2 regions of the Rhodoglobus aureus genome follow, and region 2 is predicted to be linked to the other one. Evidence: riboswitches for the same ligand, from Rfam matches in the RefSeq annotation. Region 2 holds a riboswitch; the other holds the start of a gene.
The links. Region 2 has a riboswitch for thiamine pyrophosphate ahead of thiM (hydroxyethylthiazole kinase). Riboswitches for the same ligand answer to the same signal wherever they lie in the genome.

Region 1 (7,885 bases), on a different contig from region 2:
TTGTTTCACACCGTGATTTCATCCAGTGCCAAGTCACTGTTTTGTTTAACGGCCGCGGTTCGTCGAGCACCGCATCCACTTGTCTGGAGGGGCATCCTCCTTGGCCTCGCCCTCAGCCTCGACTGGCAAACTGTACTTATGGAGAATCTCGACGAAGAACAGTTCGAGGCACTTGTTGTCGAGGGTCTTGATGCGCTTGCTGACGAGATAGTTGAGGGCTTGGAGAATGTTGTCTTTGTCACTGAGGCGCGCCCAGAGGATGGCTCTCTCAACGTGCTCGGCCTGTATGACGGTGTTGCCCTGACGGAGCGCGGCCAGTATGGCTTTGGTGAGCTGCCCGACCGTATCATCCTGTTTAGGGAACCGCTCGTGGCGATCTGCGAAACACTAGACGAGCTGAGAGAGCAGATTCACGTCACTCTGGTGCACGAGATCGCGCACTATTACGGCATCGACGATGAGCAGCTGCACGAACTCGGGTGGGCGTAGCGACAGTTAAGCTGTCTTGCGGTTATGACCGCGTAGGATTTCGTGAGTGTCCCGAGTTTCAGGAGGATTTATGATGTCGAGCAAGCGCTCCACTGCGTTGTTGATGGCGCCCGCAGTATTGCTGGTGGTATCGGGCTGTGCCCTGATCGAGCCCGCTGATACCAGCGAGCCTCCCACGGCAATGCAACTCTGCGCTCAGGGTCACACTTGGGAACTCGACACCACCGATCTCTCCGAAAAACTTCTTGTCGAGCTGCCCGCGCAAGATGTTCCTGCCACCGCGGTGGAGTCCAGCGGCGGTCAAACGATGACGTGGCAAGAAGACGGCTATCTCACGATTGAGTCAGATCTGGTGTTCACGATTACCGCGACACCCAAGAAAGACCAAGTCATGACGATCACGCAGGCTTACAACGGCACCGTTGCAGGCAAGGCTTTGATCAACGTGGATGTCGCAATCCCCCGTGACTGGGACGTCTCAGATTACGAAATTGAGACTTCGGCTGTGCTCAATGACGAGCCCGTAGAAGAGCTCGCCTACACGATCCCGCGCAGCGACTTCGATGACATGCTCGGGCTCGTTCTCACCTGCGAAGCAGATGTGCTGACAGTCAACCCACGCGGAACGGATTTCATTCAACGCTGGACTAAGGCCAGCTAGCAGCGAGGTTTCCGTCACGTATCTCGTCGGCGAGAGCCTTCGGTTTTTCGCGCGCGATGAAGAGAAGCTCTTGCCGAGCCCAGCGTTCCCAGTGGGGAGCGTAGGTCTCACCATCCCGCTCAAGCGCTCGCTTCTTGCGGGTTGAATCGTCGAGCTCTACCCAGATTGTGTGGTCTGCGAGGGGCTTGGATGCACGACTCAACGCCCCAACCCCTTCGACGACGATCGGACGATTGCCGTCGAGCTCGTGCCACTCCCCCGCCTCGTTTGTGACCCAATCCCACTCTTGCCATCGAAGCGAGCTCAGGATCCGCGGCACCATCGCGCTTGCCGCATCGAGGCCATCCCAGCCAGGGTAAAAGTCGTCAAGCTTTATCAGTTGCACTTCGGGCCAGGCCGCAGCGATCGCACGCCCGAGTTCGGTCTTGCCTGAACCGGAGCGGCCGTCGATGAGACAACGCCAGCGCGAGTGAGGGGCACTAGTTGTGCTCGTTGGTGTGGGCGCAGCAGCACCGCGCACGCTATCCAACAATGAAATTCCAACTTCCCGTAAGCACAGCGACCACAGTAGCGGTCAGCCCCACAAGTACCCCGATACCAATGGTTGCCCATTCGGTCGCCCCCCAGCGGGATTCCCGTGCCCATGTTCGCGGGGTATCGCCGCCGAAGCCCCGTGCTTCCATCGCGATCGACAGTTTGCTGCCGCGACGAATCGAGAGCACCAACAGGGCAAAGCCCTGGCCCGCAATTCGACGGATGCGACCGCGGTCGGCCACGCCACGCGCGCGACGGGCCAGCTCGAGGGAACGCCAGTCATCCAAGAAGAGGCCAACCATCCGCACGGCGGCGAGAGCACCGAGAACGAAACGATCGGGCAGCCGTAGGCGCTGAGCAAGGCCATCGGCAAAGTCGGTGGGATCAATCGAAATGAACAGCACGACAGCGGGCAAGCCAATAGCGAGCACCCGCAGGAAGGTTGCGAGGGCGAGCTCGATAGATCCGTCGCTGATTCTGATGAGCAGAAACTCGAAATACACCGCACCGTCGTAGCGGCCGTAAAGCAGGATAGTGAGCGCCGTAAGGGGTGCCGCCAGCCAGACGGGAAGTGTTCGCAGCCAGAAGCGTTTCGGTTCGATGCCCATAAACGCGATGATTACCAGCTCGAGAACTAGAGCAGTGCTCGCCGAAACCCAGTCGATTGTGACGACCAAAAACAGGCTGACGATGAGTCCGGCGCCGAGCTTTGCTACCGGATTGACGGACGCGATGGGGATCATGTGAGCGCCACCGTCGAATCCGCGAGAGCAGCAACAAAATCGAGGTCATGGCTCACGGCAACCACACTGCTGCCGTCATCAACGAGGCGTGCAAGCAGCGCCAGCAGTTCGCTCCAGGTTCGAGAATCTTGACCGAACGTTGGTTCATCGAGAACGAGCATCCGGGGCCGTGTTGCTAGCGCCGTAGCCACGCTCAGCCGGCGCTTCTCGCCACCAGACAGAGTGAAGGGGTTTGCGTCGGCGAGCCGGTCAAGCCTCAGCCGCGTAAGCAACTCGTCGACACGGGCATCCATTTCTGCATCGCCCAGCTTTAGTGCTCGTGGCCCGACTTCGAGCTCTGCCCGAACTGTGCTCGCAAGAAACTGGTGTTCTGGGTCTTGAAACACGGTACCAATGCGTGTGAGCAGTTCACGAGATTTCCATCTGAGCGGATGCTCGGCCGCCCCTGCCGCGAGCGCTGAACTCGCCACAACAGCACCACTCACAGGCGGCAATAGCCCACCAAGTGTCAGGGCGAGGGTCGACTTGCCCGAGCCATTGGAGCCAGTGATGGCAAGAGCGTGGCTACTCAAGATTGAGAGGTCACGCGGTTGGGCGACAGCGCGTTTGCCTCGCCCGACACTCAAGTCGTGGGTGGTCAGGAGCGTCTGCTGTACCGCACGCTCCTTTCGCTGAGGTCGTGGAGGGGGAAACTGCGGAATCCACACCCCGTGGGCGGCGAGGTCTTCACCTTGACGAGAGAGCACTTCGGATGGCGAACCATCGGCGATCGTTCCCCCACTGGCCGCAAGAACGACGACACGGTCGACGACTTCGCTCCACACGGCAACGCGATGTTCAACTATCACGATGGTGGCACCGGTAGCTTCTGCAACTCTGATGACGGCATCCCGAACTTCGGTGACGCCTTGGGGGTCGAGATTGGCCGTTGGTTCGTCGAGCACGATGAGCCCGGGCTGCATCGCCAGCACGCCCGCGAGAGCAAGCCGTTGCTTTTGACCGCCCGACAGCGCGCTCGTGTTGCGATCGAGCGCAACATCGAGTCCCCCCTGATCGAGACTGTGGCGAACGCGTCGCCAAATTTCGTCACGCGGCACCCCCAGGTTCTCGCATCCAAAAGCAACGTCATCACCGACGCGCTCCAAGATCACTTGACTGTCCGGATCCTGAATTACCAACCCCGTGCGACCGCGATGGGCTGCGGGATGCTCGCCATCGACTAGCAGGGAGCCTTCAGACTCTCCCTCATCATCGCCAACAACCCCGGCAAGGGAATGGAGGAACGTCGACTTTCCCGCCCCCGATTCACCGAGGAGCAACACGCGTTCGCCCGGTTCAATGCGCAGATTTAGACCACGCACCGCCCAAGCGAGCCTGCTGGAGTGGCGCCACCCCCATCCTTCGACGGTGACGCCAACAGGCCTAATGGGGTTCAGACCCGTTTCGCAATCTCACGACCGGCACCGAAACGGTTGAGTGCTCCAGTAGCGGCAAGCCCGCGAGTGGCCAGCCACGACAGCAGACCTGCAATGAGCATTCCGCCGACAATAGCGGCGATCGTGTAGATGACAATGAAGGGAAGCGCTGATCCCGGGTACCAAAGCAAAAGGTCAGTGATAGCCATCGCAAGGCCCGCACCGGCGCCCGCGAGAATCGCTCCGCTGACGCGCCAGTTGGCGTACAGGAAAGCAGCGAACACGATTTCTGCGCCGAGGCCCTGCGTGAAACCGCTCACGAGAGTTAGTGCGCCCCATTGGTTGCCGATGAGGGCTGAAACAGAGGCGGCAACCATCTCGCCATAAATCGCGGCACCTGGCTTGCGGATCACGAGCGCCGTGAGAACCCCGGCGAAGAGCCAGAAGCCGCCACCAACGGCCTGCAGGCCTGGAAGCAAAGCTGCGAACGGTGCCATAGCTGGCGAGGACGCGACATTCCAGACGACGAAGATCAACCCGCTGGCGACGCCAATGACGCTGGCAACAACGATGTCGATCACCCGCCACTGAAAACGCGAACGAAGCCGTGTGGACGGAGAAGTGGATGGTGCAGTTGTGGTCACTTTCGTGCCTTTCATTTGATGAATGGCACGGGTATTAAGAGTGTCAGCTCCCTGCGCTGGCATGATCCAGATCAGGTTCGACGGTCGAAGCTTTGAGTAGCTCCCTCTCAGCCCGGCTCACCGGACTCCCGTGTTCGCCACCCAGTCTAATCATCAATAGGCTCGATCGCTTTGCACGCGAGGTTATGCCCCAACTCGACTAGCGCACCGGGTGCGCGTTACTAGTCCTGGTCGACCGTCACGAAGTCGATCAGTTGTTCAACGCGCCCCAACAGCGCAGGTTCGAGATCGGTATAGCTCGTGACCTTCGAGAGGATGTGCTGCCACGCCCGCGCAATGTCGGCTTGGTCGTCGTGCGGCCAGCCAAAGGCTTCGCAGATTCCGTGCTTCCACTCGGTGCCCCGCGCGATTGTGGGCCACGCCGCAATTCCGAGGCTCTGAGGCTTCACTGCCTGCCAGACATCCACGAATGGATGCCCGACTACGAGTGCATGCTCGCCGTATTTACCTCGGCCAACGGCATCCGCGATTCGGCTCTCCTTGGAGCCAGCGACGAGGTGATCGACGAGGATCCCCAGCTTGCGTTTGGAGGTGGGGGCAAAGTCGGCGACGATCACTTCGAGATCGTCGATGCCGCCCAAAAATTCGACAACTACGCCCTCAGCACGAAGATCATCGCCCCACACACGCTCGACCAGTTCGGCATCATGGCGTCCTTCGACGTAGATGCGACTCGCGAGCGCGGTGCGGGCACGCTGTTCGGGGGCGGCGAATGACCCGGATGCCGTTGTGCGGGTAGCTGCTGCCTGAGCGACAGGCTTGGTCAGCTCGACGGGGACGCCGTCGATAAGGTAGCCGCGGCCGAGCGGAAAAGCACGCGAACGACCATGGCGGTCTTCGAGTTCGATGAGGCCATTAGCGTGCCGCACAAGCGCTCCAACGTAGCCGTCGGCGATAACCTCAACGACCATCCCCGACTCGATAGGAACCTTGGGGAGCACGGTTGGGGTGCGCTCTCGCCGAAAGTCAGCGAGCACATCGTTCGAATAGCGGTCTTCGGTCACCGGTCGAGGTTAAGCGGTGCCGCCGAATTGCTAGCGGAGGCGCGTCGGTTCGACGCAAGGTTGCCGACAGCCTGTGCGCGTGGCGAAATGTGCGTGCGCCGGGAGCGCTCGCGCCACACTGCGATACCTGCAGCGGATGAGACGCCAACTCCAGCACCGATACTTGCGAGAACAATGTCGGCAACATCGGCATAGCCCACGGGCATCCAGACGGTTTGAGCGGCTTCAAGCCAAGCCGCCGCAACAATGCTGAAGGCGAGCGCTGCCCACCAGCGACGACGCCCAAACATACAGACAAGAAAAGCTCCGACGGGGATGAAGGCGAGCGTGGTCCACACCCAGAGCCGGCCGTTGGAACCTGGAGCGTTCACGAATGCGAGACTCGCCAGTGCGGCAAAGTAGAGCGCGGCGCACACCGCTACTACGAATCTCGATCGGAACATAGTGACATTCTCACAAGCGCATCTTTGTGCCAGTTGTGAGAAGGGTGCGTGTGGAGTGTGAACGGCCCCGAAAATGACAACGATTCGGTAACTGCAGCCGTTACTCGTTCGCTTCAGCTCGATTTCTAGCTGGCAGCACGGTGATCGATCTCTCTCGCAATCTGAGGCAACACGTGGCGCATGTACCGCGCCCACCAGAGCCTGACAACCAGCCAGACGATCCAGCCACGAGCTGGACGGGCAAAGAACGTATAGCTCCAGCGGATGAGTGACCCACTCTGACGGGGTTCAAAGCGCCACTCGGCACGAGCACCCGACACCAGCGTTCCGAACAGTCTCTGGAACTCACTCAACTCGTAGGCAAAGAGCGCCGGCACCTCTGTGTCAGTAATTGTTTCGATGACATGGCCGCCATCGGAAAGCATGAGCATGCGGGTACGTCCGACGGTGTCCCACTCGCCCGATTGCTCACGCACCTCAATAACCGCGGGAAGCGGGCCGAAGCGGGGATAAAACCTTGTGGGATCCAACGGCCCAGAGATTTCGTAGGCCTGCTGCGCGTTAGATCGCACGAGAGCGTCAGCGGACGCGCTGACGCCGCGACCCCGCCGCCCCCTCACGCTGTGCTCCAACGCGTAGGGCCCTGCGAGCCAGCCGGATATTCATCGAGGGGCACTCGGTTTTCTCGAAAAGCTTCGACTACTGGAGTGACAATCCTCCAGCACTGCTCGGCCACGTCACCACGCACAGACAACGCCGGATCGCCATCAATGAGCGAAGCAATCACTTCGCCATAGGCGCTCATGGCGGGGTCTCCGAGAGTTGTTGTGAGCTTGGTGCGGTCGAGGGAGAACGGGTCGCCCTCACCATTGATGATGAGATCGAGTTCGAGGGTTGCCGGCTTAATCGAGATTGTGAGTTGGGCGGGCTCAGCCATACCGGTGAGACCTCGAGGCAAGTGAGGCACGGCTGCGAAAGTAATGACAATGTCTTGACGTGCCTCCCCAATCGCCTTGCCCGACCGCAACACGAAGGGAACCCCGGCCCACCGCCAGTTATCAATCTCAACCGTCACTTCCGCAAGAGTTTCCGTGCCGAGCTCGGCGTCAACACCGTCTTCATCGGCGTACGCGGGTAACTCCCGATCGCCAATAGTGCCGGCTGTGTAGCGTGCACGACGAGCGCACGCGCCATCTTCGGTTTGCACCCTGGTCGCCCGCAACACTTGAGCCATCGCCCCGCGGAGATCTTCGGAATCGACGCTCGCCGGAGGTTCCATCGCGGTCAACGCGAGTACAAGCAACAGGTGGCTTTGAATCATGTCGACAACCGCTCCTGCACGGTCGTAATAGCCAGCGCGACCCTCAAGCGCGAGAGGCTCATCAAAGATAAGTTCAACCTTCGCAACGTTCGGTGCCCCCAAAAGCGGTTCGAAGACACGGTTAGCGAAACGGAGCCCCAACAGGTTGAGAACAGTCGACTTGCCCAAAAAGTGGTCAACTCTAAAGATCTGTTCCTCTGGCAAGATCTTCTCTAGCATCCGGTTCAGACTGCGAGCGCTCGTCTCGTCGGTACCGAAAGGCTTTTCGAGTGCGAAGACAATGCCCTCAGGCAACTCCTCATTCGCCAGCGCGCTGCACACCTTGTGAGTGATTGCAGGGGGAAGGGCGAAGTACAGAGCAATTCTCCCCGAAGCTTTGGCGAGAACATCCTGCAACTGGGCAGCATCGGTCACATCGGCCTGCAGGTAGCGTGCGGCGCTAACAATCTTGTCTGAGGCGGCTGACTGCTGACTCGCGAAAGACTTGGCGACTCGGCGCCGCCAGGCGGCGTTATCCATTTCCTGTCGATCAACGCCGATAAGAGTCAGACTCTGTGCCTCATCGCTCGCC
Region 2 (7,885 bases):
CGTTCCCAGAACGGGCATCCACCAGCGCATCCGGAGCCTCAGCCCCACTCAAGTGTCCGCCCTTAGCCAGTACCCGCACCCCGTAGGCGGCAGACACCCGCGCGGCCTGCGCCAGCACCTCAGGCCAGGTCTCGACGACAGGTTCCGCGGCGATGATCGCGAGCTCCGGAATATTCGGAGTCACCAGGTCACACAACCGCACCAGCTCCCGTAACGCCAGCTCAGCTTCCGCATCCAACAGCCGGTCCCCACTCGTCGCGACCATCACCGGGTCGAGCACCACCAGCGGTGGCCGCACCTGCTCCAACCACGAACGCACGACACCAACCACCTCGGTGGTAGCAAGCATCCCGATTTTCACCGCATCAATGGCTATATCGTCACTGAGCGCATCCAACTGCTCGCGCAGAAATGAGGCTGGTGGCACATGCACGCCACGCACTCCCTGCGTGTTCTGCACCGTCAACGCTGTTGTCGCCGCCATACCGTAGCCACCATTGGCCGCAATCGACTTCAGATCAGCCTGAATGCCCGCACCACCCGAAGGATCGCTGCCGGCGATGCTCAGCACGCGAGGGACACGGGACACACGCGCTTCGATGGGTCCGCCGCTCATGCGTCTTCCCCTTCGCTCTCTCCCACAGGTTCGCCAGCCCACGCTTCGGCGAGCGCCCGAGCCGCCTCCCGCGGATCAGCCGCGCCACAAATTGCCGACACCACCGCAGCACCATCAGCACCCGATGCACGCAGCAGAGGGAGGTCATCCGGCCCCACCCCACCAATCGCGACCGAAGGCAGTGTGCTCAGGGCAATAAGCTCCGCCAGGCGGGCGTGCCCCAGCTGTTCCGGGGCATCTTTCTTGCTCGTCGTGTGGTGCAGCGCGCCAATACCGACGTAGTCAACACCCGCCGACTTCAGCCCCGCTTCAAACAGTTGGTCCTCACTGGCAGCACTCAGCCCGACGATCGCCTCCGGGCCAACAAGGGCGCGAACTAAAGCAGTGGGCAAGTCGTGCTGCCCCACATGCACCCCAGCAACACGGGAACCCATTTCGCGGGCCGCCAGATACACGTCAACCCGGTCATTCACGAGCACCGGAACCTTCAGCGCCACAGCGGTAGAGACCCGAAGCACCAGGTCGAGAAATTCGCGCGCAGGCATGTCTTTCTCCCGCAACTGCACCAGCGTCACTCCCCCGGCAACGGCCTCATAAACGAGATCAACAAGGTCGTGTCCGGCCGCGCGAGCCTGCGCAGAATCAGTCACCAGATAGACAGAGAGGTCAATGCCTTCCCGATAGCCTGTCAGCGAACCGGCGCCGACAGCACTACCGCCACTCATGCGAACACCGCCCGTGCCGCAAGATCGTCAACGGACACTTCGCTCAGCGCATCAAGCAGCGCCACCGCAAAACTGCCCGGCAGTGCCGAACGTTCGGCCGCCAGATCTGCCGCCACCGTGTACACGCTCGTGGCAGTAACAGCAGCGGTCAGGCTATCCGGAGTTACAGCAGCGAATGCCGCCATCAGAGCACCGAGCGCACACCCACCACCCGTCATCTTCGTCAGCACCGGATGCCCGTTCGAGAGCCTCACAACACTCACGCCATCGGTCACCAGGTCGGTTGCTCCCGAAACCGCGACTGCACCACCGGTCACTCGAGCCACAAGTTGCGCGGCGGTGATCGCGTCATTCACGCTGCTCGTGCTGTCCACTCCACGGCCCCCGGCACCGAGTTCGGCGAGAGCCAGAATTTCAGACGCATTACCCCGCACAATCGACGGCCCCAGATCGCGCAAATGGTGTGCCAGCGGTGTGCGAACCGGCAGCACACCGACCGCAACAGGATCAAGCACCCAGGGTGTTCCCGCCGCAATGGCAGCCGGGGCAGCTTCGAGGGCGGCGGCCCGTTGTTCTTCCCGACAGGTGCCGAGGTTGATCAGCAACCCGGAAGCAACACCGGCAAACATGCTCGCCTCATCCGGAACATCGACCATCGCGGGAGCCGCCCCCACCGCAAGCAGAGCATTTGCCGTGAAGCCCACCACCACGCTATTGGTGATGCACTGAACGAGCGGCGACGTCGATCTCACCGCCTCGAGCGCTTCTTGAGTGGCGGTCAGTAGGTTTGGTGGCGTACGCGACATGCACGACATCCCTTCGCTAGTTCTAACTAGATCAGGTTCGACGGGTGTGTTCTCAGCCCCGCAGGGCACCCCGTGTCACAAGTTGTGCCTCCACGATAGCGGGTAAGCGCAGGGGCGTGTTCGCCTCAGGCGGAAGCGAATGTGGACTATTTCAGCCACGGATGTCGTTGGCCTACGTGACAATAAAGATGACGCAAGATCTGTGCACCCTTTTCGATCCCGGCTGCTGCTTCGTCCTACCGCTTGCACAACGACAGGATTTTCATGACTAGCTTGGCGCCGATTACCGGCAATATCTCGCTCCCCGGGGCGAAAACGACTGTGGCTGATGCCGCGGTCGACCACAGCGGTCGCAACCGTCTCGTCATCGCCCTCATGCTTGCGGCCACCTTTGTGGTGTTCCTCAACGAGACCTCGCTTGTGGTCGCTATCCCCCGCATCATGGCCGACCTCAATATCGAGCCGAGCACAGCCCAGTGGTTGTCGACCTCCTTCATGCTCACGATGGCGGTAGTGATTCCGATAACCGGATTCCTTATCCAACGCTTCTCGACCCGCAGCATCTACATCACAGCAATGTCCCTGTTCACTGCCGGTACTCTGCTTGGCGCTATTTCGCCGACGTTCTTCCTGCTCATTGTCGGCCGCGTGATTCAGGCATCCGGCACCGCCATGATGCTCCCCCTCCTTATGACAACAGTGATGACCCTCGTACCCCCGGCAACTCGAGGTAAAACCATGGGAAACGTCTCCATCGTCATGGCGATGGCACCCGCCGTCGGCCCCACCGTTGCGGGACTCGTCTTGGCCGTCTTCGACTGGCGCTGGGTGTTCATCGTGATGATCCCCATCTCGGTCACCGCACTCATTCTCGGCATCACCAAGGTCACCAACGTCACCGAGCCCCGCAAAGGCTCAATCGACATGTTGTCTGTCGTCCTTTCCGCGGTCGCCTTCTCCGGGCTCATCTACGGACTCTCCAGCCTCGGCGAATCCACCAGCGGAACTGCCGTACTCATCGCCCCCGCCATCCCCATCGCCGCCGGCGCGATTAGCCTCGTGCTCTTTATCGTGCGTCAGATCACACTGCAGAAGACCGACAGCGCGCTGCTCGACCTGCGCACCTTTGCCGCACCCGGCTTCGCGATCTCAATCAGCCTCATGATGGTCATGATGGCCGCACTGTTCGGCACCATCATCCTGCTGCCCATGTTTACGCAACAGGTCCTCGGGCTCGAGCCCATCCAAAGCGGACTCCTCGTTCTTCCCGGCAGCCTCATCATGGGCCTCCTGGGGCCCGTCGTCGGCCGGCTCTACGACAAAGTGGGCCCGCGACCCCTTATGGTTCCCGGTGCAATCCTCGTCAGTGCAGCACTGTGGAGCTTCACTACGCTCTCCGAAACCAGCTCACCGTTCCTGGTTATGGCAATCCACATCCCCATGAGCATCGGCCTAGCCTTCATGTTCACGCCGCTCTTCACCGCTGCGCTTGGCACGCTCAAACCGCACCTGTACTCACACGGCAGCGCCACCATCGGCACTGTGCAGCAGCTTGCCGCCGCCGCCGGAACTGCCCTGTTCATCGCGCTGCTGACAGTCCAATCCGTATCGCTCGCCGCAGCCGGTGCAGAAGAAACCATCGCCCTAGCCGGAGGTGTACGCCTCGCCTTCATGGCCGGCGGAATCATCTCACTCTTCGCCGTCGTCGCCACCTTCTTCATGAAGCGCCCGGTGTCTGAGCTGACGCCCGAGGATGCACCCGCGGATCACTAGCGGCCACTGCTTAACGCGAAACGGCGAGCCAGCTCTCGAAAGAGAATGACTCGCCGTTTGGCGTTTCTGGTACCGCACTCGCTAAACGAGCGCGGTACCAGCACAACTACTTGCGCTTGCGCTTCTCACGCACACGCATGTTGACCTGGATCGGGGTGCCGTCGAAGCCGAAGATCTCACGCAAACGTCGCGTAATGAATCGACGGTACTGCGGATCCAAGAATCCAGTCGTGAAGAGCACGAACGTTGGCGGGCGGCTTGATGCCTGCGTGCCGAACAGGATGCGCGGCTGCTTGCCACCACGAAGCGGGTGAGGGTGCTCTTGCGTAAGTTCGGCAAGAAGCGCGTTGAACTTTCCGGTCGGAACGCGGGTATCCCACGACTCCAGAGCCAGTTCGAGGGCCGGAACCAGCTTCTCCATGTGGCGACCAGTCTTCGCCGAGATGTTGACGCGAGGAGCCCAGGCAACATGCGACAGGTCCTTGTCGATTTCGCGCTCAAGGAGGTCACGACGTTCGTCATCGAGAAGATCCCACTTGTTGAAAGCCAGAACGAGCGCGCGACCCGATTCGAGCACGAGGTCAACAATTTTGAGGTCTTGAACGCTGAGCGGCTGGCTGACATCAAAGATAACAACAGCAACTTCAGCTTTCTCCAACGCTGCACTGGTGCGAAGCGTTGCATAGAAGTCTGCGCCCTGAGCCAAAGCAACACGGCGGCGAATACCGGCGGTGTCGACGAAGCGCCAGAACTTTCCGCCAAGCTCGATCTGCTCATCAACCGGGTCACGAGTCGTGCCCGCAAGATCGTTAACAACAACGCGCTCTTCACCGGCGGTCTTGTTGAGCAAACTCGACTTGCCGACGTTGGGGCGACCAAGAATAGCGACGCGGCGTGGGCCACCCACTTCTTCTTTAGCAACCGTTGAAATCTTGGGAAGAACCGTGAGCACGTGGTCGAGCAAGTCGGCAACGCCGCGACCGTGAACGGCGGAGGCGGGCCATGGCTGTCCGAGGCCGAGGCTCCAGAGTGAAGCGGCATCCGATTCCTGGTGAACGTCGTCAACCTTGTTGGCAACGAGAATCACGGGCTTCTTAGTGGCACGCAACATGCGCACAACGTGCTCGTCGGTCGAGGTGGGGCCAACCGTGGCATCCACCACAAACAGCACAGCGTCAGCGAGGTCGATAGCGATCTCAGCCTGAGCTGCAACGGAGGCGTCGATGCCCTTAGCATCTGGCTCCCAACCGCCGGTGTCGACGATGGTGAAGTGACGGTTGTTCCACTCGGCCTTGTAGTTCACACGGTCGCGAGTAACACCGGGGGTGTCCTCAACAACAGCTTCACGACGACCGATGATTCGGTTGACGAGAGCAGACTTGCCGACGTTCGGTCGGCCAACAATGGCCAGCACGGGAAGCGCGGGAAGGTAGTAGATCGCGTCAGGATCGTCACTGGCCGAATCGAGAACCTCAAGGTCTTCGTCGTCGAGCTCGTAGTCACTGAGGCCGGCGCGCAAAGCAGAGGTGCGCTGCGCAGCCTCGTCTTCGTTCATGCCGGAAAGTCGTTCGACGAGAGCCGGATTCAGTTCGGGAAAGTCGTCTTCGGCGGGCGAATGATCGGCCATGGGTAGTCCTTTAGTTACATGCTGGAGCGAACGAAACTCGCGACGGCCGTCACGGTCTGATCGAAGTCAAGATTGGTAGAGTCAATTGTGATGACTCCTTCTGCGGCGTTCATGAAGTCCACGACTTTGGAGTCCTGCGCATCTCGATAACTGAGTTGTTGCGCCGTTGTCGCGCTCGATTCTCCGGAGAGTTCGGCCGCACGTCTTCCCATCCTAGCTTCTTCACTGGCAGTTAGCAGAATTCGCGCCTGAGCGTCGGGGGCAACGACCGTAGTGATGTCTCGCCCTTCCACCACAATGCCCGGCTTTTCGCTCCCAGCCATGATGCTGCGGAACAGCTCAACCATGTATTCCCGCACCTCAGCAATGCGCGCGATGTTCGACACAACGCCGGTGATGCGAGGTTCGCGGATGTCGTTGGTCACGAGTTCCCCGTCGACCTTCACAAAGTAATTGTCCGGGTCAATCCCGATGCTGTACTCAAAGCGTGGAAGGGTATCGATCACGTTGCTCGGGCCGAGGGTGTCAACACCACGGTCGAGGCAGTGCAGCGCCAAACCGCGGTAGGCGGCCCCGGTGTCCAGGTAGTCAAAGCCGAGCTCGCGAGCGGTCGCTTTCGACACACTCGACTTTCCGCTGCCGGCCGGACCATCGACGGCCACAACAACAAACGACGGGTTTTTATTCACGCTAAGGTCTCTGCAATCTTCCAACCACGAGCTTCTAGCTCGCTAATAAGTAGGGCTTCCTTTTCGGGCAACACCGAGATTTCGGCGAGGCCGAATTGGGCCCCCGGTGAGTGCTCAAGGCGCAAGTCTTCCATGTTCACCTGGGCTTCGCCGATTTCGGTCAGCAGTCGTGCCAGCTCCCCCGGCTTGTCATCAACCATCACAACGAGCTGGCTAAAGTGCTTGCTCGTGCCGTGCTTGCCGGGGATACGAGCGACTCCCACGTTGCCTCCGGCCAAGAGTTCGGCGATAGCGCGGCGTGAGCCCGGCGCATCCGGAGCCTCCAGCGCATCAATCGCCACACCAAGTTCGGTCTGCAGCTCACGCAAAATCTGGGTAACCGGCCCCGAGTTTGCACCCAAAATCTGCACCCACAGTTCAGGCGCGCTTGAGGCAATGCGGGTGGTGTCGCGCAGCCCTTGACCAGAAAGAGCAACGGCGGCTTCGGATGCTCCAGCCAACCGGTTCGCGAGCAGGCTCGCCACCACCTGAGGAACGTGCGAAATCAGAGCCACCGCGTTGTCATGTTCGGACGCCGACATCGCCACCGGAACCGCACCGAGTTCGATCACCACATCTTCAACCGCACGGCGACGGAAAGGCTCTCCCCGCCCAACCACCCACGGTCGACCGATGAACAGATCGGCGCGGGCAGCACTGGCACCACCACGTTCGCGTCCGGCAAGTGGATGCGAACCAACATAGCGATCGAGATCGACACCCAGCGCGATTAGCTCGTCGAGCACGCCCACTTTTACGCTGGCGACATCCGATACCGTCGCCCTGGGCCACGCCGCAAGTTCGCGGGCAACAACTTCAGCCGTGACATCGGGCGGAACAGCAACGATCACGAGCGTCGGAGCATCGTCGGATTGCGGCGCACGACCAGCCCCGTAGTCAATCGCGAGGGTCGCGTTGCTGCGTGACGCATCGTGCAAGATCACATCGACACCCTTAGCGCGCAGGCCGTGCCCGATGCTGGCACCAAGTAGGCCAGCACCAACGATGCGCACCTGCCCGGTTATGCGGCCAAGGTTCACGACTGTTCCTCGGCGTCACGGGCGATCGTCAATACCGCGCCCAACTCCACCTTGGTCAAGTTGCGGGTGCCGCCAACACGGAGGGTGCCGAGATTGAGCGGACCAAACTGACGACGCACGAGATCGATCACCGGGTGACCAACGGCCTCCATCATCCGACGCACAATGCGGTTACGACCCGAGTGCAGAGTGAGCTCTACCATCGTTTCGTCGTTGGATGCTCGGCCGAGCGCCCGCGCCTTGTCCACCGCAATGGGGCCGTCCTCAAGCTCGATGCCCTTCATCAGCTGCGAAATAGTCTGCGCGCTCACGGTGCCCTCGACCTTGGCAATGTACGTCTTCAGAACACCGAACGAGGGATGCGCGAGCACGTGCGCGAGTTCGCCGTCGTTCGTAAGAATGATCAAGCCCGAGGTTTGAACGTCGAGTCGGCCAACGTTGAAGAGTCGTTCGTCATAGTTGCCGGTATACGGCATGAGGTCGGGGCGACCGCTCTCATCAGCCATTGAGCTCACCACGCCGACAGGCTTGTTGAGCATGACGTAGCGCTTGGTGGTATCGAGCTGGATC

Region 1: another riboswitch for thiamine pyrophosphate. It lies ahead of ABD112_RS06880 (ECF transporter S component); the one in region 2 lies ahead of thiM (hydroxyethylthiazole kinase).

What each region holds. Positions count from the first base shown of each region.
Region 1 is NZ_BAAAKW010000026.1:77,855-85,739, reverse strand. It holds gene ABD112_RS06905 (metallopeptidase family protein) at 139-489, shown strand; gene ABD112_RS06900 (hypothetical protein) at 560-1,150, shown strand; gene ABD112_RS06895 (nucleoside/nucleotide kinase family protein) at 1,137-1,670, opposite strand; gene ABD112_RS06890 (energy-coupling factor transporter transmembrane component T family protein) at 1,672-2,427, opposite strand; gene ABD112_RS06885 (ABC transporter ATP-binding protein) at 2,424-3,788, opposite strand; gene ABD112_RS06880 (ECF transporter S component) at 3,860-4,501, opposite strand; TPP riboswitch at 4,518-4,628, opposite strand; gene ABD112_RS06875 (DUF3097 domain-containing protein) at 4,708-5,550, opposite strand; gene ABD112_RS06870 (VanZ family protein) at 5,547-5,993, opposite strand; gene ABD112_RS06865 (SRPBCC family protein) at 6,119-6,613, opposite strand; gene ABD112_RS06860 (glucose-6-phosphate dehydrogenase) at 6,610-7,885, opposite strand, start outside.
Region 2 is NZ_BAAAKW010000007.1:1,891-9,775, forward strand. It holds gene ABD112_RS01295 (bifunctional hydroxymethylpyrimidine kinase/phosphomethylpyrimidine kinase) at 1-616, opposite strand, end outside; gene thiE (thiamine phosphate synthase) at 613-1,341, opposite strand; gene thiM (hydroxyethylthiazole kinase) at 1,338-2,147, opposite strand; TPP riboswitch at 2,139-2,230, opposite strand; gene ABD112_RS01310 (MDR family MFS transporter) at 2,412-3,920, shown strand; gene der (ribosome biogenesis GTPase Der) at 4,027-5,547, opposite strand; gene cmk ((d)CMP kinase) at 5,562-6,236, opposite strand; gene ABD112_RS01325 (prephenate dehydrogenase) at 6,233-7,315, opposite strand; gene ABD112_RS01330 (pseudouridine synthase) at 7,312-7,885, opposite strand, start outside.